3 regions of the Streptomyces sp. P13-3-3 genome follow, and region 1 is predicted to be linked to each of the others. Evidence: riboswitches for the same ligand, from Rfam matches in the RefSeq annotation. Region 1 holds a riboswitch; each other region holds the start of a gene.

The links. Region 1 has a riboswitch for cyclic di-AMP ahead of ACQZOG_RS17210 (transglycosylase SLT domain-containing protein). Riboswitches for the same ligand answer to the same signal wherever they lie in the genome.
Region 2: it holds a riboswitch for cyclic di-AMP, as region 1 does, so the genes downstream of both, ACQZOG_RS18180 (NlpC/P60 family protein) here and ACQZOG_RS17210 (transglycosylase SLT domain-containing protein) in region 1, are expected to answer to the same signal.
Region 3: it holds a riboswitch for cyclic di-AMP, as region 1 does, so the genes downstream of both, ACQZOG_RS01370 (M23 family metallopeptidase) here and ACQZOG_RS17210 (transglycosylase SLT domain-containing protein) in region 1, are expected to answer to the same signal.

Annotation. Positions count from the first base shown of each region.
Region 1 covers NZ_CP192228.1:3,749,809-3,757,476, reverse strand. Annotated here, with positions in the region: gene ACQZOG_RS17225 (ABC transporter ATP-binding protein) at 1-589, opposite strand, end outside; gene ACQZOG_RS17220 (LolA family protein) at 627-1,862, opposite strand; gene ACQZOG_RS17215 (polyprenyl synthetase family protein) at 2,118-3,128, opposite strand; cyclic di-AMP (ydaO/yuaA leader) riboswitch at 3,697-3,824, shown strand; gene ACQZOG_RS17210 (transglycosylase SLT domain-containing protein) at 3,828-4,304, shown strand; gene ACQZOG_RS17205 (HAD family hydrolase) at 4,268-5,140, opposite strand; gene fahA (fumarylacetoacetase) at 5,405-6,619, shown strand; gene ACQZOG_RS17195 (M56 family metallopeptidase) at 6,776-7,668, shown strand, end outside.
Region 2 covers NZ_CP192228.1:3,945,327-3,952,994, reverse strand. Annotated here, with positions in the region: gene pcrA (DNA helicase PcrA) at 1-1,495, opposite strand, end outside; cyclic di-AMP (ydaO/yuaA leader) riboswitch at 1,748-1,884, shown strand; gene ACQZOG_RS18180 (NlpC/P60 family protein) at 1,909-3,075, shown strand; gene ACQZOG_RS18175 (hypothetical protein) at 3,180-3,533, opposite strand; gene ACQZOG_RS18170 (C40 family peptidase) at 3,897-4,937, shown strand; gene ACQZOG_RS18165 (LuxR C-terminal-related transcriptional regulator) at 4,975-5,718, opposite strand; gene ACQZOG_RS18160 (ATP-binding protein) at 5,715-7,007, opposite strand; gene ACQZOG_RS18155 (PspC domain-containing protein) at 7,484-7,668, shown strand, end outside.
Region 3 covers NZ_CP192228.1:281,569-289,236, reverse strand. Annotated here, with positions in the region: gene trmB (tRNA (guanosine(46)-N7)-methyltransferase TrmB) at 1-699, shown strand, start outside; gene ACQZOG_RS01375 (PrsW family intramembrane metalloprotease) at 760-2,085, shown strand; gene ACQZOG_RS01370 (M23 family metallopeptidase) at 2,189-3,208, opposite strand; cyclic di-AMP (ydaO/yuaA leader) riboswitch at 3,221-3,378, opposite strand; tRNA gene ACQZOG_RS01365 (tRNA-Met) at 3,705-3,778, opposite strand; gene ACQZOG_RS01360 (dihydrofolate reductase family protein) at 3,843-4,976, opposite strand; gene ACQZOG_RS01355 (response regulator) at 5,063-5,722, opposite strand; gene ACQZOG_RS01350 (HAMP domain-containing sensor histidine kinase) at 5,753-6,802, opposite strand; gene ACQZOG_RS01345 (DUF3040 domain-containing protein) at 7,194-7,484, shown strand; tRNA gene ACQZOG_RS01340 (tRNA-Lys) at 7,579-7,651, opposite strand.

The sequences.
Region 1 (7,668 bases):
GGACGAGTGCGCGGATCTCCCGCATGCCCTGCGGGTCGAGGCCGTTGGTCGGTTCGTCCAGCACCAGCAGCCGGCGGGGCCGCAGCAGGGCGGCGGCGAGGCCGAGGCGCTGCTTCATGCCGAGGGAGTACGCCCGGGCCTTCCTTCCGGACGCGGCCGTGAGGCCCACCCGGTCCAGGGCGGCGGCCACCCGTGCCTTCCGGGTGCGCGGGTCGGCGGTGGGGTCGGCGGCGTCGAGGCGCAGGAGGTTGTCCCGGCCGGAGAGGAAGCCGTAGAGGGCGGGGCCCTCGATGAGGGCCCCGACGTGCGGCAGGACGGCGCGCGCGGAGCGGGGCATGGGGCGCCCCAGCACGTGCGCCGTCCCGGAGGTCGGCTCGATCAGGCCCATCAGCATGCGGATGGTGGTGGTCTTTCCCGAGCCGTTGGGGCCGAGGAAACCGAAGACGCTGCCCGCCGGGACGGTCAGGCGCAGGTCGTCCACGGCGAGCTGTCCGCCGCGGTAACGCTTGGTCAGTCCGCGGGTGACGACCACCACGTCACCCGCGGACGGCCCCTCGCGTGTCTGCTCCGTGGCGGACGTCCCGTCCATCGGCTCCCCCGTTCCCCAGCCCGTGGGTCCGGGGAGACTACTTCCCCGCCTCGGCCGCCTTCACCAGCGCGTCCTTGGTGACCGTACCCACGTAGACCTTGCCGTCCTCGGTGATGAGGGCGTTGACCAGGCGGGTGCTGAACACGGTGCCCTTGCCGAAGTCGCCCTTGACCTGGTCGCCGAGCGAGCCGAGGAAGCCGCCGAGGTCGCCGCCGACCTCCTCCTCGGTGGGCAGGCCGGCGCCGGCGCCGGTGTCGAAGGCGGCGACGGTGTTCCAGCCCTCGCCGAGCATCCGCAGTCCGTCGAGGCCCTTGGCGAGGTCCTCCTCGGACTTCGGGCCCCGCTGCTGCTTGTCGAAGCCGAAGTCGCCGTGGCCCCGGTCCTGTTCGGTGTCCTCGGTCACCTTGGCGCCCTTGGGCGGGGTGAACTCGAAGGTGGAGGCGTCGGGCCGGTCGAAGCTCACCTTGGTGAAGCCGACGTCCACGACGGCCGAGCCGCCGCTCGACGGGGTGAGCGTGAACTTCAGCGGCATGCCCGTCTCGCCGTCCACGGCGATACTGACGGCGCCGACGGTGGAACCGGACTGCTTGGGCTCGACCACCAGCCGGTAGGCGTCGCGGCCGGCCACCTGGGCGGTGCCGTCGACCTTCACGGACGTGGTGTCGTCGACCGCCTTCAGCGCCTCCTCCGCGAAGTCCTTCGGCGTGGCCGGAGGCTGCTGCGCGCTCCGCTCCTTCGCGTCCGCCTCGTCGACGGTGGCGTGGTAGACCTCGTTGGACGCGCTGTCGTAGCCCCAGACGTCCTTGCCGTTGTGGATGAGGCTGTACTCGGCCGCGTTCTCCAGCAGGGACAGCTTCTGGCGGTCCGGGCCGTCGGCGGCGACGCGCAGGGTGTGCGTGCCGGACGCCAGTTCGGTGAGCCGGCCGGACGGGTCGGCGGAGGAGCCGCCCTCGCCGTCGCCGCCGCCCGTGGCGCCGGAGAGCAGGCCGCTCTCCAGCCCGCCGAGGTTCGGCAGCCCCAGGTCGGTGGTGATCTTCACGGTGCCGGACAGCCGCTCCACGTCCGACTGCGCGATCTTCTCGATGAGCTGTGCGGCGGTGATGTCCGGCAGGTCGGGGTCGCCGGAGTCGGCGAGCGCCGGGACGAGTCCGATCGTCGCGGCCGCCACGCCCATCACGGTGACGGGGACCACGTACCGCGCGGCCTTGCGGCGCCCGGCGCGCGGCTCCTCCTCCCCCGCGGTCGTCGTGTCGTCGGATTCGTACGGTGCCATGTGTGCCCTCCGTCGTCGCGGCGGCTTCCGTCCCGTGTCCTCGCACCAGTTCGGCCCGAGCCGCCATTCTCACCCGAACCGGTGAGAAGTGGTGTTCTCCGTCGTGGTCCATCTGACCAAATCGGGGGGACGGAAGCGTCAGACCGCGGGCTCAACTCCGCGTACTGCTGCGGTATGACACGGGACGAGGGCGCCTGCCCCGCCCCGTAGGGGTCACCCGGGGACCGGAGGCGTACGGGGGACGGCGGGGGCGGGTCAGCCGGCCCGGTGCACCACGGCGTCGCACAGCTCGACGAGCGCCGACTTGGCGGGCCCTTCGGGCAGCGGCGCGAGGGCGGCGCGCGCCTCCTCGGCGTAGCGCACGGTGTCCCGGCGGGCCTGGCCGAGCGCGGGGTGGGCGCGCAGCAGGCGCAGCGCCTCGGCGTGCCGGGCGTCGTCGGTGAGGTCGGAGTCGAGCAGCTCGCACAGGGCGAGGTCCTCGGCGAGCCCGAGCCGGGCCGCACGCTCGCGCAGGCGCAGCACGGGGAGGGTGGCGATGCCCTCGCGCAGGTCGGTGCCGGGGGTCTTGCCGGACTCGTGGGAGTCGGAGGCGACGTCGAGGACGTCGTCGGCGAGCTGGAAGGCGACACCGAGGCGCTCGCCGTACTGGGTGAGGACGTCGACGACGGTCTCGTCGGCGCCGGACATCATCGCGCCGAACCGGCAGGAGACGGCGACGAGGGAGCCGGTCTTGCCGCCGAGCACGTCCAGGTAGTGGTCGACCGGGTCGCGGCCGTCCTGCGGGCCCGCGGTCTCCAGGATCTGGCCGGTGACCAGCCGCTCGAACGCCTCGGCCTGCACCCGCACGGCCTCCGGGCCGAGGTCGGCCAGGATGTGGGAGGCGCGGGCGAAGAGGAAGTCGCCGGTGAGCACGGCGACCGAGTTGCCCCAGCGGGCGTTCGCGCTCGCGACCCCGCGCCGCACCTCGGCCTCGTCCATCACGTCGTCGTGGTACAGCGTGGCCAGGTGGGTGAGCTCCACCACGACGGCCGACGGCACGATGCCGGGCGCGTAGGGGTCGCCGAACCGGGCGGCGAGCATGACGAGCAGCGGACGGAACCGCTTGCCGCCGGCCCGCACCAGGTGCTGGGCGGCCTCCGTGATGAACGGCACCTCGCTCTTGGTGGCTTCGAGCAGCCCTTCCTCGACAGCCGTCAATCCGGCCTGGACATCGGCTTCCAGAGCCTGGTCCCGCACGCTCAGCCCGAACGGCCCGACGACGGTCACGAGGGGTCTCCTGTCTGCTGGTGTCTGCTGGCGGTTACACGGTTTGTCGATAGGTCGCTGCCACCACTCGAGTCAGCGTATCCGGTCAGGTTTCGATCACCGCCAGGGCCCGGGGTCACAAGCAGGGCGATACGGGATCAGAAGCGGAGTGTTTTTGATCGGCTGATAACAACGGACATACCTCGGCTTCCCGGACACAGTGACCCGCGCACCATCCTGCACCACCCCTGAGTCCGATTTGCCGTCATTGGTGGGCTAATTCCCCTTGGCCACAAATGCGCTCACGGTCACCGTCCCGTGAGGTGAGTCACGCGCCGGACGGCCTCCGGGACACCCTCGCACACGTCCGTCATCCCGCTCCACACAACGGAGTTGACGCTTGGCGATCGCAAAGGATCAAGCACGCAAAACCACCCATTCCAAGATCAAACGGGGTGTGGCGTGATCGTCGCACTTGTTCCCGACATGTGCTCTCGCATACGTTCCGGGCCTGCCGGGTGGACGCCGAGTCCTGCCGCCACCCGCATCACACCCGACGACCAACTCACGCACGGCAGGAGCGGGGGACCCAGGTAAGTCGCCGTACCGGACACGCGCCGGGACGGCTCGGGGTGAAGCCATGCCCGCAGGGGCACGGCCGGGCACTCTCCCGCCCGAACCCGACAGCTCACCTCGCAGGCGTAGGAGAGGAACCCAGACATGCCCGTCATCGCTTCGTCGCGCCGCCGCCTCGTCCGCTCCCTCGCCGTCGCCGGCACCGGCGTCGCCGTGGTCGCGCTGCCGCTGTTCGGCGCCACCAGCGCCTCCGCGGCCCCCTCGGCCCAGGCCACGGCCGCCGCCTCCACGACCGCGTACCCGGACAACCTCGACGGCTGGATCCGCGAGGCGATGGACGTCATGGCGCAGAACGGCATCCCCGGCTCCTACGACTCCATCCACCGCAACATCATGCGGGAGTCGTCCGGCAACCCGGCCGCCATCAACCTGTGGGACTCCAACGCCGTGAAGGGCACCCCGTCGAAGGGCCTGCTCCAGGTCATCGACCCGACCTTCCAGGCGTACCACGTGCCCGGCACCGCCTTCGACCCGTTCGACCCGGTCGCCAACATCGCCGCGGCCTGCAACTACGCCGCCGACCGCTACGGCTCGATCGACAACGTCTTCGGCGCGTACTGAGCCGACCTCTGACGGCCGAGAGCGGCCGTCTGCCCGAACAGTCGCTCGAGGACGACGGCCACGCCGTCGTCCTCGTTCGACAGGGTGACCTCGTCGGCCACCGCCTTCAGCTCGGGGTGCGCGTTGGCCATGGCGACGCCGTGGCCCGCCCACCGGAACATGGGGACGTCGTTCGGCATGTCCCCGAAGGCGACCGTGTCCTCGGGGCGCAGCCCCAGGTGCTCGGCGGCCAGCGCGAGACCGGTCGCCTTGGTGACCCCGCACGGCTGGAGCTCCACCGTGCCCGGCCCCGACATGGTGACCGTGGCCAGCGAGCCGACCACCGACCGGGCCGCCGCCGCCAGCGCGTCGTCCGACAGCTCCGGGTGGCGCAGCAGCACCTTGCTGATCGGCCGCTCCCACAGGTCGTCCCGCCGCTCCACCCGCACCGACGGCAGCTTCGGGTGCGGCATCCGGTAGCCCGGCTCGATCAGCGTCAGCCCGTCGACCCCGTCCTGGTCGACCGCGGCGTACACCTCCCCCACCTCGGCCTCGATCTTGCCGAGCGCGGTCTCCGCCAGCTCCCGGTCCAGCCGGACCGACCACAGCATCCGCCGCGCGGCGGCGTCGTAGACCTGCGCGCCCTGTCCGCACACCGCGAGCCCCGTGCAGCCGAGGTCGTCGAGCAGCGACCGCACTCTGGGGGCCGGCCGGCCGGTCACCACGAGGTGCCGGACACCGGCCCGCTCCGCCCGGGCGAGGGCGGCGAGGGAGCGGTCGGAGAGGGTGTCGTCACCGCGCAGCAGCGTCCCGTCCAGGTCGGTGGCGATGAGAGAACAATCGGTGGGTGCGGCCATGATCAGAGAATACGGACAAGAGGACCGTCCGATTCACCGCGCCCGTATGCCCGCGCATTGGGTGCGTTTTGCCTTCTTGTGCCGCCGATACGCGACCGGTTGAGACCTGTTTTCCCTTTTGACCGGAACACGGTGCGCTCCACGGGCCCCCGGCTCCGGGAGTCGTCCCTGATAACAGGGGCCCATCGGGACGCGACCCCGTAACGTGTGGCACGGCCACGGACACGTGGCCCACCCGCGCACACGAAAGCGAGGCAGCACCCGATGCCCCCCTTCGATGTCCCCGAGGGCGACCCCTTCGGCCCGCACAACCTGCCGTACGGCGTCTTCTCGCTCCCCGGCTCGGCGGAGCGCACCGTGGGCGTCCGGCTGGGCGACCACGTCCTCGACGCCGGCGCGGCGGCGCACGCCCTGGGCTCCCCCTACGCCTCCCTGCTCGCCCGCCCCACCCTCAACCCGCTGCTGGCGGCGGGCCGCACGGCCTGGTCGGACGTGCGCCGCGCGCTCACCGCGTGGGTGACGGTCCCGGCGCACCGGGAGACCGTCGAGCCGTTCCTCCACCCGCTGTCCGAGGTGACCCTCCATCTGCCGTTCGAGGTCGCGGACTACGTCGACTTCTACGCCTCGGAGAACCACGCGCGGAACGTCGGGCAGATCTTCCGCCCCGACGCCGAGGACTCCCTCACCCCCAACTGGAAGCACCTGCCGATCGGTTACCACGGCCGCTCCGGCACCGTCGTGGTGTCCGGCACCGACGTCGTGCGCCCCTCCGGACAGCGCAAGGCGCCCGCCGACCCCGCCCCGGTCTTCGGCCCGTCCGTGCGGCTGGACATCGAGGCCGAGGTCGGCTTCGTCGTCGGCGTCCCCTCCGAGCAGGGCAGGACCGTCCCGCTGAGCGCCTACCGCGACCACGTCTTCGGCCTGTGCCTGCTCAACGACTGGTCCGCCCGCGACATCCAGGCCTGGGAGTACGTGCCCCTCGGCCCGTTCCTCGGCAAGTCCTTCGCCACCTCGGTGTCGGCGTGGATCACCCCGCTGGACGCCCTGGACGAGGCCCGCGTCGCCCCGCCCGCGCGCACCCACGACCTGCTGCCCTACCTGGACGACTCCGGCGAGGAGCCCGGCGGCTACGACCTGCGCATCACCGTGACGATCAACGGCCACGACGTCTCCGAGTGCCCCTTCTCCACCATGTACTGGACGGCCGCCCAGCAGCTCGCCCACATGACGGTGAACGGCGCCTCCCTGCGCACCGGCGACCTCTACGGCTCCGGCACGGTCAGCGGGCCCACCGAGCGGGAGCGCGGCTCCCTGCTGGAGCTGACCTGGAACGGCCGCGACCCGCTCGAACTCCCCGACGGCAAGCGGACGTTCCTGGAGGACGGCGACGTGGTGACACTGTCCGCCTGGGCGCCGGGTCCGGACGGGGCGCGGGTGGGCCTCGGCGAGGTGACGGGACGGGTGGTCCCCGCGTCCTGACCCCTCCGGCCCTTGCCGAGGCGTACAACCACGCTGACTCGCACCGCCCTTCGCCGTCATACTTGGCGTCGGGCGGTGCGTCGTTCTCCACGCCGCGCGGCCCGCACCACCGCACGTCCCGAGCCGCTTCTTCCGACAGGATCCGGAGCCCGTGGCATGACGTACTGCCTGCTCCTGCTGAGCGTGGTCGCCGTGACCGCCGCCCTGCCCGTCCCCCGCCTGCTGACCCGGGCGAAGTGGCCGGAACGGGAGCCGGTCGTCGCCCTGTGGGTGTGGCAGTGCCTGGTGGCCACCGTGCTGCTGTGCTGTCTGACCGCCCTGGCGCTGGGCGCCGCCGCCGTCTTCGGCACCGTCCGCGCGCAGCTGTTCGCGCCGGCGCCGCCCGCCGTGACCGCCGCCTACGACCTGTCGCACGCCTCGCCGTGGACGACCGTTCTCACCGTGCTGCTGGCCGGGGGCGCCGCCTGGACCACCGCGATGCTCGCCCGCGAGCTGGTCGAGGCCCGCCGCCGTCGCGCCGGCGCCCGCGCGCACCTGCGGGACCGCGCGCCCGACCTTCCGGCGGGGCTCCCCGAGGGGCGGGGGCCGCTGCTGGTGCTGGAGGAGGAGTACCCGGACGCCTGGTGGATGCCGGGCAGCCCGCCCCAGCTGATCGTCACGACCGGTGCGCTGCAGCGGCTCACGGACCACCAGCTCGACGCGGTCCTCACGCACGAGCGCGGTCACGCCCGGGCCCGCCACGACTGGCTGCTGCATCTGTCGGCGGCGCTGGCGGCGGGCTTCCCGCGCGTCCCGCTGTTCGCCCACTTCTGCGAGCAGACGCACCGGCTGGTGGAGCTGGCCGCCGACGACACGGCCTCCCGCCGCTGCGGGCACCTGACCACCGCGCTGGCGCTGATCGAGCTGAACCAGCACCGGGGCGTGCTGTCCTGCTCCTCGAGCCACCGGCTGCTCGGCGAGCGCGTGGACCGCCTCCTGGAGCCGCCTCCGCGGCTGGGCCGCCGCCACCGCGCCCTGACGACCGCGGTGGCGTCGCTGGTGCCGCTGGT
Region 2 (7,668 bases), 200 kb from region 1:
CGATGCCGCGCTTGGGGACGTTGAGGATGCGGCGCAGCGGCACCGAGTCCTCCGGGTTGGCCAGCACCCGCAGGTAGGCCAGGACGTCCCGGACCTCCTTGCGCTCGTAGAAGCGCACGCCGCCGACGACCTTGTAGGGCAGGCCGACGCGGATGAAGATCTCCTCGAAGACACGGGACTGGGCGTTGGTGCGGTAGAAGACGGCGACGTCGCCGGCCTTGGCCTCGCCCGCGTCCGTGAGGCGGTCTATCTCGTCGGCGACGAACTGCGCCTCGTCGTGCTCGGTGTCCGCGACGTACCCCGTGATGCGGGCGCCCTCGCCCGCGTTGGTCCACAGGTTCTTCGGGCGGCGGGACTCGTTGCGCTCGATGACGGCGTTGGCGGCGGACAGGATCGTCTGCGTGGAGCGGTAGTTCTGCTCCAGCAGGATGGTCGTCGCGTCCGGGTAGTCCTCCTCGAACTGGAGGATGTTGCGGATGGTCGCGCCGCGGAAGGCGTAGATGGACTGGTCGGCGTCGCCCACCACGCACAGCTCGGCGGGCGGCACCTCGGCCTCCGGCGGGACGTCGACGGGGTGCTCGGAGGCGCCCCCGACCAGCTCGCGCACCAGGGCGTACTGGGCGTGGTTGGTGTCCTGGTACTCGTCGACCAGGACGTGCCGGAAGCGGCGGCGGTAGTGCTCGGCGACGTCGGGGAAGGCGCGGAGCAGGTTGACCGTCGTCATGATCAGGTCGTCGAAGTCCAGCGCGTTCGCCTCGCGCAGGCGGGACTGGTAGAGCGCGTAGGCCTGGGCGAGGGTCTTCTCGAAGCCGTCGGTGGCCTGGGCGGCGAAGTCCTCCTCGTCGATCAGCTCGTTCTTCAGGTTGCTGATCTTGGTGCTGAAGGACTTCGGCGGGAAGCGCTTGGGGTCGAGGTCCAGGTCACGGCAGACCAGGGCCATCAGACGCTTGGAGTCGGCGGCGTCGTAGATCGAGAAGGACGACGTGAAGCCGAGCTTCTTGGACTCGCGGCGCAGGATGCGGACGCACGCGCTGTGGAAGGTCATCACCCACATCGCGTTCGCCCGGGGGCCGACGAGCTGCTCGACGCGCTCCTTCATCTCGCCCGCGGCCTTGTTGGTGAAGGTGATCGCGAGGATCTGGCCCGGGTGGACGCCCCGCTCGGCGAGCAGGTGGGCGATGCGGTGGGTGAGCACACGGGTCTTGCCGGACCCGGCTCCGGCGACGATGAGCAGCGGGGAGCCGGAGTGCACGACCGCGGCGCGCTGGTTGTCGTTCAGCCCCTCGAGCAGCGCGGCGGAGTCGATCACCGGGCGCGGGGCGCCGTCCCGGTAGTAGGAGTCCCGCTCCGGGGGCACGTCGAACTTCCCGCCGAACAGGTCGTCCGGCAGGGGCTCCGGGGCGTGCTCGTCCTCGGGCGGCGGCGGGGGCTCGTCCGCCGGGCCGCGCTGGGCCTGGAGGTCCGCCAGGAAGCTGTCGTCAAAGAGGCTGCTCATCGCTCTCCGAGTCTAGGGCGCTCCACCGACAACCCGGGCCCGCCCCGGAAACATCCCCCGGCCCCTCCCCGGGGCGCCGCGGCGGGCACCCTCCACGGCCAGCGCCTCACCGTGCGTGACATCCACAAGAAGGTCACGAAAATGTATCGGGCATATCACCCATCAACCTTCACAAGGGCCACACCAGTTGGCTACCGTGCCGTCCGGGCCGCTCGTCCCCTGCCGGCGAACCTCGCCGGGCCGCGCGGCCCCCGCCGAGTCCGTCACTGTCCGCCAGGGCAGCCGGAGCCGGGGACCCACCGAGACTTGGGGTGAATCGGCCCACTCTTCGGAGAGGCCGTAGGGCAACCCTTCCACCCGCCCGAACCCGACAGCTAACCCGGTAGGCGGAGCACCGGAAGGAGTCGCCTCCCTTGGCGTCGCACCGCAAGTCGCGCACCCCCGGCACGCGCGTGGCAGGCATACGCACCCCGGCCCTCGCCACGGCCGCGCTCACCTCTGTGGCCCTGCTCTCCCAGACGGCCAACGCCTCCCCCGGAGGGGACCGGCCGAGCCTGGAGGAGGTGGAGAAGAAGGTCGGCGACCTCTACCGCCAGGCCGAGTCGGCGACCGAGAAGTACAACGCGGCCAAGGAGAAGACCACCAAGCAGCGCAAGCGCGTCGACACCCTCCTCGACGACGTGGCGAAGCGCACACAGAAGCTGAACGACGCGCGCTCGGAGCTGGGCTCCTACGCCGCCGCCCAGTACCGCACCGGCGCGGGCATGCCGGACACCGCGACGTTCCTGCTCGCGGAGACCCCGCAGGACATCTTCGACCAGCGTCAGGTGCTGGACCGGATGACCGGCCGCCAGAAGGCGGCGGTGGACGACTACGTCACCCAGCAGACCGAGACGATGAAGAAGCGGCAGGAGGCCACCGAGAGCCTCCGCACGCTCACCGAGACGCAGGGCGACCTGAAGACGGCCAAGGCCACCGTCCAGAAGAAGCTCGCCGACGCGCGCGAACTGCTGTCGAAGCTGACCGCGGAGGAGAAGGCGCGGCTCGCCGCGATCGAGAAGCGCAAGCAGGAGGAGGCCGCCCGCAAGGCCGCGGAGCTGGCCCGGCAGCAGGCGGAGCAGGAGCAGGCTCGCGAGGAGGCCGCGCAGCAGGGCGGCGGCACCTCGGAGGGCTCCGGGTCCACCGGCTCGGCCGAGACCCCGCCGGCCGACTCGTCGTACGGCACCAAGGCGGAGAAGGCCCTCGCCTTCGCCCGCGCGCAGATCGGCAAGCCGTACGTCTGGGGCGCGACCGGACCCGGCTCCTACGACTGCTCGGGGCTGACCCAGGCCGCCTGGAAGGCCGCCGGCGTCTCCCTCCCGCGCACCACGTACGACCAGGTGAACGCGGGCACCACCGTCCCGGTGTCCCAGGCGCAACCCGGTGACCTGGTCTTCTTCTACGACGACGTCACCCACGTGGGCATCTACATCGGCAACGGCATGATGATCCACGCCCCGAAGCCGGGCACGTACGTCCGCGAGGAGTCGATCTACTACGACGGCGACTCCGCGATCCACAGCATCGTCCGCCCGGCCTGACGGGCCTCTCGACGCGCGGAAACGAAACCGCCGACCGGGCCGGTGACGGCTCGGTCGGCGGTTTCCGTGTCCACGGCGGCGCCCGGTGTTCCGGGACGAGGGGCTCAGGTCCAGAGGACCGCGATGAAGATGTTGGCCACGGTCAGCAGGCCGACCAGGCCGAAGACGCCCTTGTCCACCTTCTCCTCGTCCCGCTTCACGTAGACCAGGCCGAGGATCACGATCAGCAGCGCCAGCTTCACGCCGATCTTGACGTGGTCGACGGAGTAATCCTGGGCCTCGTTGAGACCCACGAGGGCGACGCCGGTGACCAGCATCGTCAGCGCGCCGTGCAGCATCGCGGGGACGAAGCGGGCGGTGCCCGCGCCCATCGCCTTCATCTGGGTGAGGAAGCCGCCGAGCAGCGACGCGATGCCGATGATGTGCAGACCGACGAAGATGTGGAGGAGTACGTCCATGAGGCCGGAGCCTAGCCAGGGGTATCCCCTAGCATTCCGCCGCCCTCGTCTTTCCCGCCTTCACCACATCGGTCATCACCCTGAGTGAGAACGAAGCGCCCTGCACGGCTCAACGGTCACTTACGGTCATCCGATGCTCCGGGGACGACAGTTCCGCACAACCCGTATCCCGCGCCGCGCGGCCGGGCCTAGCGTCCTGCCCCAGGTGACCGGCTCCGCATCGCCGCTCGGTCAGGAGCGGCGGCCGGACACCACCGCCGAGGAAAGGCTCCGGCGGCGGACGGCTCCCCTGTCACCCCGCCGCCGGACCGCCGGACCGTCGTCCGGCCCCGGCGGGCGTCGACGGGAAGGACGGCTTCGAGGGTGGCAGCGCACCGCAGGTCACGGCAGCGCCCGGTGGGCGGCACCACGGCCCGTGCGGCCGTCACCCTCGTCCTGGCGGGAGCGGCCACGACGGCCGGTTCGGGCGGAGCGGCCCACGCGGCTCCTCGGCCGGCTCCGGCGGGCGCCGAGGTGGACCGCCTGTACCGCGAGGCCGAGGTCGCCACCGAGAAGTACAACGGTGCCGAGGAGAAGGCGGATTCGGCGCGGGAGCGGCTGCGCGACCTCCAGGACGAGACGGCCCGCGCCCAGGCGCGGCTGAACAAGGCCCGCGAGGCCCTGGGGACGGTCGCGGCGGCGCAGTACCGCGACGGGGGCCTCGACCCCGCCCTGCGTCTGATGCTGTCCGACGACCCCGACGCCTACCTCGACGGCGCTGCCCTCACCGAACGCGCCGGGAGCCGCCACCACGCCGAACTGGGCCGGGTGCGCGCCCAGCTCCGGGAGATCGAGAAGCTGCGGGGCGCGGCCCGCGTCGAGGTGAAGACGCTCACCACCCGCCGGGCCGAACTCGGGCGCCACAAGCGGACGATCACCGAGAAGCTGTCCGCCGCCCGCCAGGCGCTGGCCCGGATGTCACCCGAGGAACGCGCCCGGATCACCGGCGGCTCCGACCGCGCCGCCCGCTCGGCCGGCGGTACGGCCCGGGACGCCGCCCTGTCACAGGCGCCGAACGCGCGCGCCGCGCAGGCCGTCGCGTACGCGCACCGGAAGCTCGGCAGCCCGTACGTGTGGGGCGCGACCGGCCCGGACGCCTTCGACTGCTCGGGCCTCGTGCTGGCCGCCTACCGCTCCGCGGGCGTCTCCCTGCCGCGCACCACGTACGCGCAGATCGACGCGGGACGACGGGTCTCCCGCTCCGAACTGCTCCCCGGCGACCTGGTGTTCTTCTACTCCGGCATCAGCCACGTCGGCCTGTACATCGGCGACGGGCAGATGATCCACGCCCCGAACCCCTCGGCCCCGGTCCGCGTGGCCCCCGTCGACCAGATGCCGTTCGCGGGGGCGACGCGGGTGGTGTGACCGGGCCGGGCCTGTCCGGCCGGGTCGGTCCGCCGGCTCAGACCAGGCGGCGGGCCGTCGCCCAGCGGGTCAGCTCATGGCGGTTGGACAGCTGCAGCTTGCGCAGCACCGCGGAGACGTGCGACTCCACCGTCTTCACCGAGATGAACAGCTGCTTGGCGATCTCCTTGTACGCGTAGCCGCGGGCGATCAGCCGCAGCACCTCCCGCTCACGCTGGGTGAGACGGTCGAGGTCCTCGTCGACCGGCGGGGCGTCCGTGGACGCGAAGGCGTCCAGCACGAACCCGGCCAGCCGGGGCGAGAACACCGCGTCGCCCTCCTGCACCCGGAAGATCGAGTCGACCAGGTCGGTACCCGTGATCGTCTTGGTGACGTAGCCGCGCGCGCCGGACCGGATGACGCCGATGACGTCCTCCGCCGCGTCCGACACGGACAGCGCGAGGAACCGCACCGGCCGCTCCGGGTCACCCATCAACGACGTGCAGCGCCGCAGCACTTCCATGCCGCCGCCCCCGGGCAGGTGCACGTCGAGCAGCACCACCTCGGGCCGGGTCGCGGTGATGACCGTGACCGCCTGGTCGACGTCGGCGGCCTCGCCGACGACCTCGACGCCGGTCTGCTCGGTCTGCCCGATCTCCGCCTGGACCCCCGTGCGGAACATGCGGTGGTCGTCGACGAGGACCACGCGCACATGGCGCCGCCCGGTGCCGCCGGCCGGCTCCGCGGTCCCGTCCGCCGGTGCCGCTTCCGCCGCTGCGTTCGCCTCGGTCGGCTCGCTCATGACGTCTTCTCCGCCCTCTCCATCTCCAGCTCGACCTCGGTGCCCCCGTCCGGCACCGCGCGCAGCCGCGCCGTGCCGCCGTTGCGTTCCATGCGGCCGATGATCGATTCTCTGACGCCCATGCGGTCGGCGGGTATCGAGTCGAGGTCGAACCCGGGACCTCGGTCCCGGACGGACACGAACACCGTCCTCCCCTCGACCTCCGCGTAGACCTGGACCGCGCCTCCCTCGCCACCGTACTTGGCGGCGTTGACCATCGCTTCCCTCGCGGCCTGCATCTGCGCACCGATCTTCTCGTCCAGGGGGCAGTCGCCCACGACGACGACCTCCAGGGGGACGCCGTGCTTGTCCTCTACCTCGGCGGCGTTGCGCTTGACCGCCTCGGCGAGGGTGGTGGGCTCCTCGTCCTCGTCCTTGCCGTTCCCCTCCGGCTTGTAGAGCCAGGCGCGCAGGTCGCGCTCCTGGGCCCGCGCCAGGCGGCGCACCTCGCTGGGGCGGTCCGCGTTGCGCTGGATCAGGGTGAGGGTGTGCAGCACGGAGTCGTGGACGTGGGCGGCGACCTCGGCGCGCTCCTGCGCGCGGATGCGCATCAGGCGCTCCTCGGAGAGGTCCTGGGTCATACGGACGAGGTACGGCCCGGCGAGCAGGGTGACGCCGACGAGGACCGCGAGGGCGGCCTGCAGCACCGCGCCGAGGTGGCTGCCGGAGCCGCGCAGGACGAAGATGCCGGAGGCGCCCGCCGTCACCAGCAGCACGCCCGCCACCGCCCGCAGCAGCGTGACCGTCCGCCTGCGGCGGCCGACCTCCATCCAGCGGGCCCGGCGGGCGTTGTCCGCCTGCCGCCACACCAGGGCCACGCCCGCGCCGACCAGGACGGTCGGCCACAGGTAGGCCCGGGCGCCGTTGGTGAGGTTGACGCTGCCCACGAAGATCATGGCCACCACGACCATGAGCAGCAGGGCGACGATCTGTCCCTTGTCCGGTTTCCGCGTGACGAGTCTGCGGCGGCCGTCCGGGGTGGTCTCGGTGGTGACGGGCGAGGGCGGCTTCTGCGCGTCGACGCCGCCCACCCCGAGCGGCACGAAGAACCAGAACGCGGCGTACAGCAGGGCCCCGAGACCGTCGGCCATGAACAGGGCGACGAACGCGAGACGCACCCAGATCACGGGCAGGCCGAGATGCCCGGCGAGCCCCCGCGCCACTCCCCCGAGCCAGCGTCCGTCACTGCTGCGGTAGAGCTTGCGCGGCGGCCGCGGCTCGGCGAGGGGCGCTGCTGCGGCTTCCGACATGCCAACGATGGTCACACGCCGAGCAGTCCAGGGCATCAGGGTCCGCCCCGGAAACACCCCTGATCCCGACATCGGGGCCACCGACACCCGAGCCGCCGGGGCCCGTCTCCGAGCACCGGGGCGTGCGCCCCGGCCCCCGGGACCCTCGGGACGGGCCCGGACCGCAGGGCGCCTCCCCGGACCGTGAAGGCGTGCGGCCCCGGTGCACCGGAGCCCCGCCCCGGCGCGGGTGATGCGGCTCCGGGCCACGGGCCACGGAGCTCCCGGCCCGGGCCGAGGGCCGCCCGGCCCCGCGTCGCAGGGGGCAGGGGCCCAGTCCCGGGCTTCGGGTCGCAGGGACAGGGGCCGAGCCCCGGGCTTCGGGGCGTCCGGTCGCGGAACCGCCGTCCCCGAGGCGGGCCTCGGGGGCGGATATCAGGGTCCGGCCAGGGTCGTTCCGACTGCCGCTCGGGCGGCTCGGACGTCACCATGGACGCATGACGGATCACCAGCACGCCGCGTCGGACCCGGGATCGCGTCCCGGGGCCGGGCCCGGTGCGCCCGCCGCGGGCCCCTCGCGTGCGGGCGCGGGGAAGGAGGGGACGGCCGGCGCACCGGCGGGGGCCGTCGACCCCGGCCGGCACTTCCGGCGCGACCGGCGGCACCAGATGTTCGGCGGTGT
Region 3 (7,668 bases), 3.5 Mb from region 1:
AGCTTCCAGCCCCGCCGCAGCCGCGTCACCGCGGGCCAGGCGGACGCGCTGCAGCGGCTGTGGCCGGTGTGGGGGCTCGACATCGACGGCAGCCGCCGGCTGGACCTGGCCGAGCTGTTCGGGAACGGCCGGCCGGTCGTCCTGGAGATCGGCTTCGGCATGGGCGAGGCCACCGCGGAGATGGCCGCCGCCGACCCGGACACGAACATCCTCGCCGTCGACGTCCACACCCCCGGCCAGGGGCATCTGCTGCACCTCGCCGAGGAGCGCGGCCTGACCAACGTGCGCGTGGCGAACGGCGACGCGATCATCCTGCTGCGCGAGATGCTCGCCCCGGACGCGCTGAGCGGGCTGCGCGTCTTCTTCCCCGACCCGTGGCCGAAGAAGCGGCACCACAAGCGGCGGCTGATCCAGCCGGAGTTCCTCACCCTGGCCGCGTCCCGCCTCGCGCCGGGCGCGACCGTGCACTGCGCCACCGACTGGGAGCCGTACGCGGGGCAGATGCTCGAGGTGCTGACCGCGCACCCGGACTTCGAGAACACCCGGGAGGACGGCGGTTTCGCGCCGCGTCCCGCGTTCCGGCCGCTCACCCGTTTCGAGCGGCAGGGGCTGGACAAGGGTCATGTGGTGAACGACCTGCTCTTCCGCCGCGTACCGCACGACGACCGCGCCGACCGCCCGGACGGGGACACCGTCTGACCTCCCCCGGGGCCCCGCGCCGGCACGCAGCCCTGCCCCTTCCTCGTTAGGGTCGATCCCGTGGCCAGCAGCCCTCCGTACCCGCCGCACCCCGGCGCAGCTCCCGGCAGCACGCTGCGGCACCCGCACTGGTGGCAGCGCCCGGCGGTCCGCTACGGAGCGATGGTCACGCTGCTGGCCCTGTCCGGTCTGGTGATCCTCGCGCTGGTGCGGGAGCAGACGGGCACGCAGGGCTTTCTCGTCGGTCTGGGGCTGGCCGTGCTGCCGGTCCCGCTGCTGCTGGCGGCGTTCCGCTGGCTGGGCCGGGTGGAGCCGGGCCCCTGGCGGAACCTGCTGTTCGCCTTCGCCTGGGGCGCGTGCGCGGCGGCGCTCATCGCGATCGTGGCGAACAGCTTCGCCACCCGGTGGATAGCGACGACCACCGCCGACCCGGCCGGCGCCGACACCCTGGGCGCGACGGTCATAGCGCCGGTCGTGGAGGAGACGGCGAAGGCGGCGGCGGTGCTGCTGCTCTTCCTGTTCCGCAGACGCGACTTCCACGGGATCCTCGACGGCGTGGTGGCGGCCGGGTTCACCGCGACCGGTTTCGCGTTCACCGAGAACGTCCTCTACCTGGGCAACGCCTTCGGCACCGACCAGCTCACCGGCGGCAGCGGCATCGCCTCGGTCACCGCGGCGACCTTCTTCGTGCGCGTCGTCATGTCGCCCTTCGCGCACCCCCTGTTCACCGTGCTCACCGGCATCGGGTTCGGCGCGGCCGCGCTGGCCGCCGACCGCCAGCGGGTGCGGCGCGTCCTCCTCCCCCTCGCCGGGCTGCTCCTCGCGATGGGCATGCACGCCCTGTGGAACGGCTCCGCCACGCTCGGCCAGTTCGGCTTCATCGCGGTGTACGGGGCGTTCATGGTCCCGACGTTCGGGCTGCTGACCTGGCTCGTGGTGTGGACGCGGCAGCGGGAGCTGCGGACCGTGCGCACGGAGCTGCCCGCGTACGCGGTGGCGGGCTGGCTGCGCCCGTCGGAGCCGTTCGCGCTGGGCTCGATGCGGGCGCGGCGCCTCGCCCGTAAGTTCGCCCGCGAGCACGGGGGCAGGCCGGCGGCGCGGGCGGTCTCCCAGTACGAGGTGTACGCGACGCAGCTGGCGTTCCTGCGGCACCGGGGCCGTGCGGGGAAGGCGGGGGCGGACTTCGTGACGCGGGAGCGGGAGCTGCTGCTGGAGCTGTGGCACCGGCGCCAGGCGGCCCGCCCGGCGCTGGAGCACGCGGCCCGCCTCACGGCGCCCCGGGTGCCGTACGGCGCGGGCTGGGCGTACGGGCCGGTCCCGGCGGTGTGGCCGCCGCAGGGGCAGCCGCCGTATCCGGCGTACGGGGAGAACCCCTACCGGCGCTGAGAAGGCCCCGGACACGCGGAACCGGCAGCCCTGACGTCGGGGGGTCGTCGTCGGGGCTGCCGGCGTTCACGGCGTCGGCAGCCGGGAGCCGGCCGCCGGTGGTTCAGATGCTGAGGCCCTTGCCGGCCAGCCAGGCCGCCGGGTCGACGCCGCCGGAGCCGGTGTGGACCTCGAGGTGGAGGTGGGCGCCGGTCACGTTGCCGGTCGCGCCGACGCGGCCGATCACGTCGCCGGTGGCGACCTTCTGGCCGACGCTGACGTTGATCGACGACTGGTGGGCGTACCAGACCTCGGTGCCGTCGTCGAGGGTGAGCACGGTCTTGTAGCCGTACGAGCCGTCCCAGCCGGCGGAGGTGATCGTGCCGGTGTGGACCGCCTTGATCAGGGTGCCGGTGGGCGCGGCGAAGTCGAGGCCGGTGTGGTAGCCGGAGGACCAGTAGGCGCCGGCCTGACCGAAGGTCGAGGTGATGGTGTACGAGGAGGTCGGCAGCGCGTACTGCTTGGCCAGCTCGGCGAGGCGCTCGGCCTCGGCCTTCTTCGCGGCCTCCTCCTCCGCCTTCTTCTTGGCGGCCTCGGCCTTCTCCTTGGCCTCCTTCTCCGCCTTGGCGGCGGCCTCGGCGGCCTCCTTCTCGGCGGCGGCGAGGGCGGCGGCCTCCGCCTTGCTCTGCGCCTGGCCCTGCTGCTGCTCGACCTGGGCCATGATGCGGGCGCGCAGCGCCTCGCCGGCGTCCGCGCCCTCCTCGGCGCCGGTGTCGGCGGCGGCCATCCTGCCGATGTCGCTGAGGGGGGTGCTGGATCCCTTGGGCGTTTCCTCGTCGGAGATGAGGGAACCCACGTGGGGAAGGTCGGGGATGGAGATGGAGACGGGCGGCTTGCCGGTCTGGGCGCTGGCCATGCCGCCGGCGCCGACGGCGGCTATGACGCCGACGCCGAGGACGGTGGAGCTGCGGGCGAGTCCGCCTCCGCGCTGCTTGGCGACGCGGTGCCGGCCACGCACGGGCCGCACGGACTCCGCGGTGGGGTTCCACTCCTCGAAGGGGCCCTCTTCGGCGCCGGGGGCGCCGTACGCGAAGGTGTCGTTCGGCTTGAACGGGGCCTCGGGGGCAGGCGGGTTGGACGCCACGTGGGCGCGCTCCTTTCCTTCCGTCTTCGCCTACCGGGTTAGCTGACGGGTTCGGAGCGGGAAGGTCTCCTACGCGCGTATACGAACCGTGCCTCCACGGCGGTATCCGCCCGATTCACCCCATGGTGGTGGTTCCCCGGTTCCCTTGCGGGATTCGGCGCGTGCGCACGGAGCCGCCTTCTGTGACGGCTGGGACGACCGCGCTGCGTTATCGAACGTTAATAGACGCGGGGGCCGGATTCCAAGCCGTTCCTCTTGATCGTTAACGATTTCCGCGTGGACTTAAGCGCCACGAGCGGGCGAAAACGGGCGAGTTGACTGCGCCTCGGACGACCGGCCGAACCTGACGGTTCGTCAGTTGTTATGCGCTGCGGCGCCGTTCGCTCACTGTGCGCGAAAGGCGAGGTGGAGGACGCGTGAAGGGGCGGGCAACGAGCGCCGTCATGGAAAGCACCGAGGGCCGGAACCCTTTCGGATTCCGGCCCTCGGCCTTCAGTAGCGGGGACAGGATTTGAACCTGCGACCTCTGGGTTATGAGCCCAGCGAGCTACCGAGCTGCTCCACCCCGCGTCGGTAAACACGAGTGTACGGCATCCACGGGGTTCGATGCACATCGCTTCCCCGGCGGGCGCGATCAGCCGCCCAGCAGGTGCGCGTTCGGCGCCTTCGCGCGCTGCTCGAACTCCGGCAGCACCAGCACCGTGGCGCCCCCGTCCGCCAGGACGGCGCTGCCGTCGGCGTCCGTCACGAAGGTGTCCGGCTCCCGCCAGGCCGTGACCACCCGGCGCACCCCCGCGTCCAGGATCAGCCGCGCGCAGGGTGCCGGACGGGACGCGCGGCGGGCGCACGGCTCCAGGCTGGAGTAGACGGTGGCGCCGGCCAGCCGCGGGTCGGCGGGGTCGGCCTTGGCGAGCGCGGCCTCCTCCGCGTGCACCACCGGGTCGTCGCCCTCCCGGGAGTGGCCCCGCGCCAGCTCGGTCCCGTCGGCGGCGACCACGACCGCGCCGACGCTGAACGCGGTCTCGGAGGGCGGGCACTGTCCGGCCAGGTCGCAGGCGAGGGCGAGCCAGTGACGGTCAGCGGCGGACGGCAGCGCGCCGGTGCCGGGCGCGGTGGGTTCGTAGCGCGTCAGGACGACGTCGCCGACGGGCCGGGTCTCCACCAGGCGCAGCCGCCCGCCCTGGTAGGAGCCGGGGCCGAACAGGCGGGGGGCGTCCGGGTCGCCGACGAACAGCGGGGCGAGGACGAGCTGGAGCTCGTCGGCGAGGCCTTCGGTCGTCAGCTGGGTGTGGATCCGCCCGCCGCCCTCCACCATCAGCCGCCGCACCCCGCGCACGTCGTGCAGGTGCTCCAGCAGCGGCCGCCACTCCACGGTGTCGCCGAGCGGCACCACGTCGGCGGCGATGCCCAGGGCTCGGGCGCGTTCGGCACCCTTGCCGGTGGTGTAGAGGACCTTCTCGCCGCCGGTGTGCCAGAAGCGGGCCGCAGGGTCCAGGTCCCCGGAGCCGCTCACCGTGACCTTCAGCGGGTACTCGGGCAGGCCGTCGGCGACCCGGGCGGCGCGCCGCTCGGGCGAGTTGACCAGCAGCCGGGGGTTGTCGGCGCGGATCGTGCCCGCGCCGACCAGGATGGCGTCCACCGACGCCCGGACCTCGTCGACCCGGTCGAAGTCGGCCGGGCTCGACAGCAGCAGCCGCTCCGGGCCGGTGTCGTCCAGGTAGCCGTCGAGGGAGACGGCGGCGGACAGCAGGACGTACGGGTACGGCATCGGCGGGCTCTCCCGGGTGCGGGCGGCGGCGGGACCGCTGCGCGGTCCGGCTCCAGTCTGGCAACCCGTGCCGCCGGGGGCAGAGGTCAGGGCTCGATCAGGCCGACCCGGATGGCGTACCGGGTGAGCTCAAGGCGGTCCCTCAGGCCCAGCTTGGCGAGCAGGTTGGCGCGGTGCCGCTCCACCGTCTTGGGGCTGATCACCAGCATGTCCGCGATCTGCTGCGAGGTGTGGCCCTCGGCGACGAGCTTGAGGATCTGCTCCTCGCGGTCCGTGATGGCCTTCGCGGGCAGGGAGCGGCCCTCCCGCGCGAGGTCGAGGTAATTGTGGATGAGCGCGTTGACCGCCCCCGGGTAGAGGAAGGGCTCGCCCCGCATGGTGGCGTGACAGGCCTCCACGAGGTCGCGGTCGGCGACCGACTTGAGGACGTAGCCGGAAGCTCCGGCGGCCAGCGCCTCGAAGAAGAACTGCTCGTTGTCGTACATGGTCAGCACGAGGATCCGGGTCTCCGGCAGGGTGCGGGAGAGCTCACGGGCCGCCTGCAGGCCGGTCAGGCGCGGCATGGCGATGTCGAGGATGGCCAGGTCGGGGCGGTGCTCCCGGGCCAGTTCGAGGGCTTCGGCGCCGTCGGCGGCCTCCGCCACCACGGTCAGGTCCGGTTCGCCGTCCAGGATGAGACGGACCCCTCGGCGGACCAGCGCGTGGTCGTCGGCGAGGAGGATGCGGGTGGGGGAGGCGTCTGTCATGGTTCGGCGTTTCCGGTCGGGGGGCGTCGGTCACGGGGGCGGCGCGTGCGCGGGCGCGGAGCGGCGCACGACGGCCGGGATGGTCGAGGGAACGGACTTCCGCTCGGGTCGTACGGGGACGAGGACGTGCGCGGGGAAACGCGCGGGCACGGGCACGGCGAGCCGCAGCTCGGTGCCGCCGCCGTCCGCCCGGGGCTCCACGGTCAGCTCGGCGCCCACCAGCAGCGCCCGCTCCCGCATGCCGCGGATGCCGGCTCCCTCGTCGGCTCCGGCGATGCCGCGGCCGTCGTCGCGGACCCGCAGCTCGACCCCGCCCGGCGTGCGGCGCAACGCCAGCTCGGCACGGCGCGCCCCCGCGTGCCGCACGACGTTGGTGAGGCCCTCCTGGGCGACCCGGTAGAGCACCAGCTCCGACTCCCGGTCCAGCTCGGGCAGGTCGGGATCGAGGCAGTGCTGGACGGTCAGCCCGGGCCCGCCGAACTCGGTGGCGAGCGCCTTCAGCGCGCTGGCCAGGCCCAGCTCGTCCAGCACGCCGGGGCGCAGCCGGCGGGCGATCCGCCGGATCTCCTCCAGGGAGGCGCGGGTGGTCTCCTGCACCTGGCGCAGCTCGTCGCCGAGCTCGGCGGGGGCGTGGTCGGCGGCCCGCTTGAGCTGGAGCAGCACGGCGGTCAGCGACTGGCCGACCTCGTCGTGCAGCTCACGGGCGATACGGCGGCGCTCCGCCTCCTGCGCGGACAGGGCCCGCGCGCTGCTGGTGGCCCGCTCGTCCTCCAGCCGGTCCAGCATCGTGTTGTACGTGGTGATCAGCTCGGCGATCTCCCCGCGCCCGTCGACCGCGGTCCGGTGCCCCGGGCGGAGCAGGTCCGTGGTGTTCATGGCGCGGGTGAGGCGCTGCAGCGGCGCGAGTCCGACGCGCAGCAGCAGCGCGTTGGCCACGAGCATGGCGGCCAGGCCCACGGTGAGCACCGCGGCCTCGGTGAGCAGCACCGGCGTGGACACGGTGACGGGTCCGAGGAGCAGGGCGGTGGCGACGATCAGCACGACGGCGTTCAGCAGGAAGATGCGCCAGAACAGAGGCACCCGGTTCCGCCTCCTCGCCGTCGTATGCTCAAGGCCCCGACGGCCCGCGGCCGGGGGCGCGGCGCGGGCCGTCACCGTCCAGCCTCCGCCCATGACCGGGCGGGCGCCATCGGTGACAGTCCCCATTTTCCCGGCGTGTGCGGACCCCTGCCCACGCTCGTGTGCGTGCCGGTCCCCCCTGGAGTTGGGGGGCGCGACGGATGGCTCGGGCCGTGCGCCCCGGGAGACGCTGGAGGCACCGTACCGGGCGGGTGACGACCTCGGCAGACGGGCAAACTCCTGGATATCGGCCCGAGTTCACGGCATGCCGGCGGTTCGCGCACGTCCCGGTGTCCGGAGCGACGGCCGTCGACGGTGTGACCGGACGGCCACCCCCTGGGAAGGAGGAGCCGTGCCCCAGTCCGACGACGACCGCCTGGTCGATCTCGCGGCCCGACTCGAGCACGAGGACCCCCGTTTCGCCCGTTCCCTCGCTGCCGGCCGCCCGACCCGCCCGCGCGAGTACCGGCGGACCAGCGCCTGGTGGGTGCTGATCGCGGGGCTGGGCATGCTGGTCGCGGGCATCGTCGTGCCCGACGGGCTGCTGATCGCGGCCGGCCTGGTGACCAGCGGTATCGGCGTGCAGCTCATCGACCCCTACGAGCGGCCGGGCGACGACGTCCGGCGCCCGTCCCCGCGCTGAGCCGCCCCTTCCGGAGAACACGAACGGCGCTCGTACCGGCCTGGCCGGTGCGAGCGCCGTTCGCCGCGTCGGGGGGTTCCCCTCCGGCGGGAGGTAGGCCCTGTGGGACTCGAACCCACAACCAATGGATTAAAAGTCCACTGCTCTGCCAATTGAGCTAAGGGCCCTTGGCGATGTTGCCTCC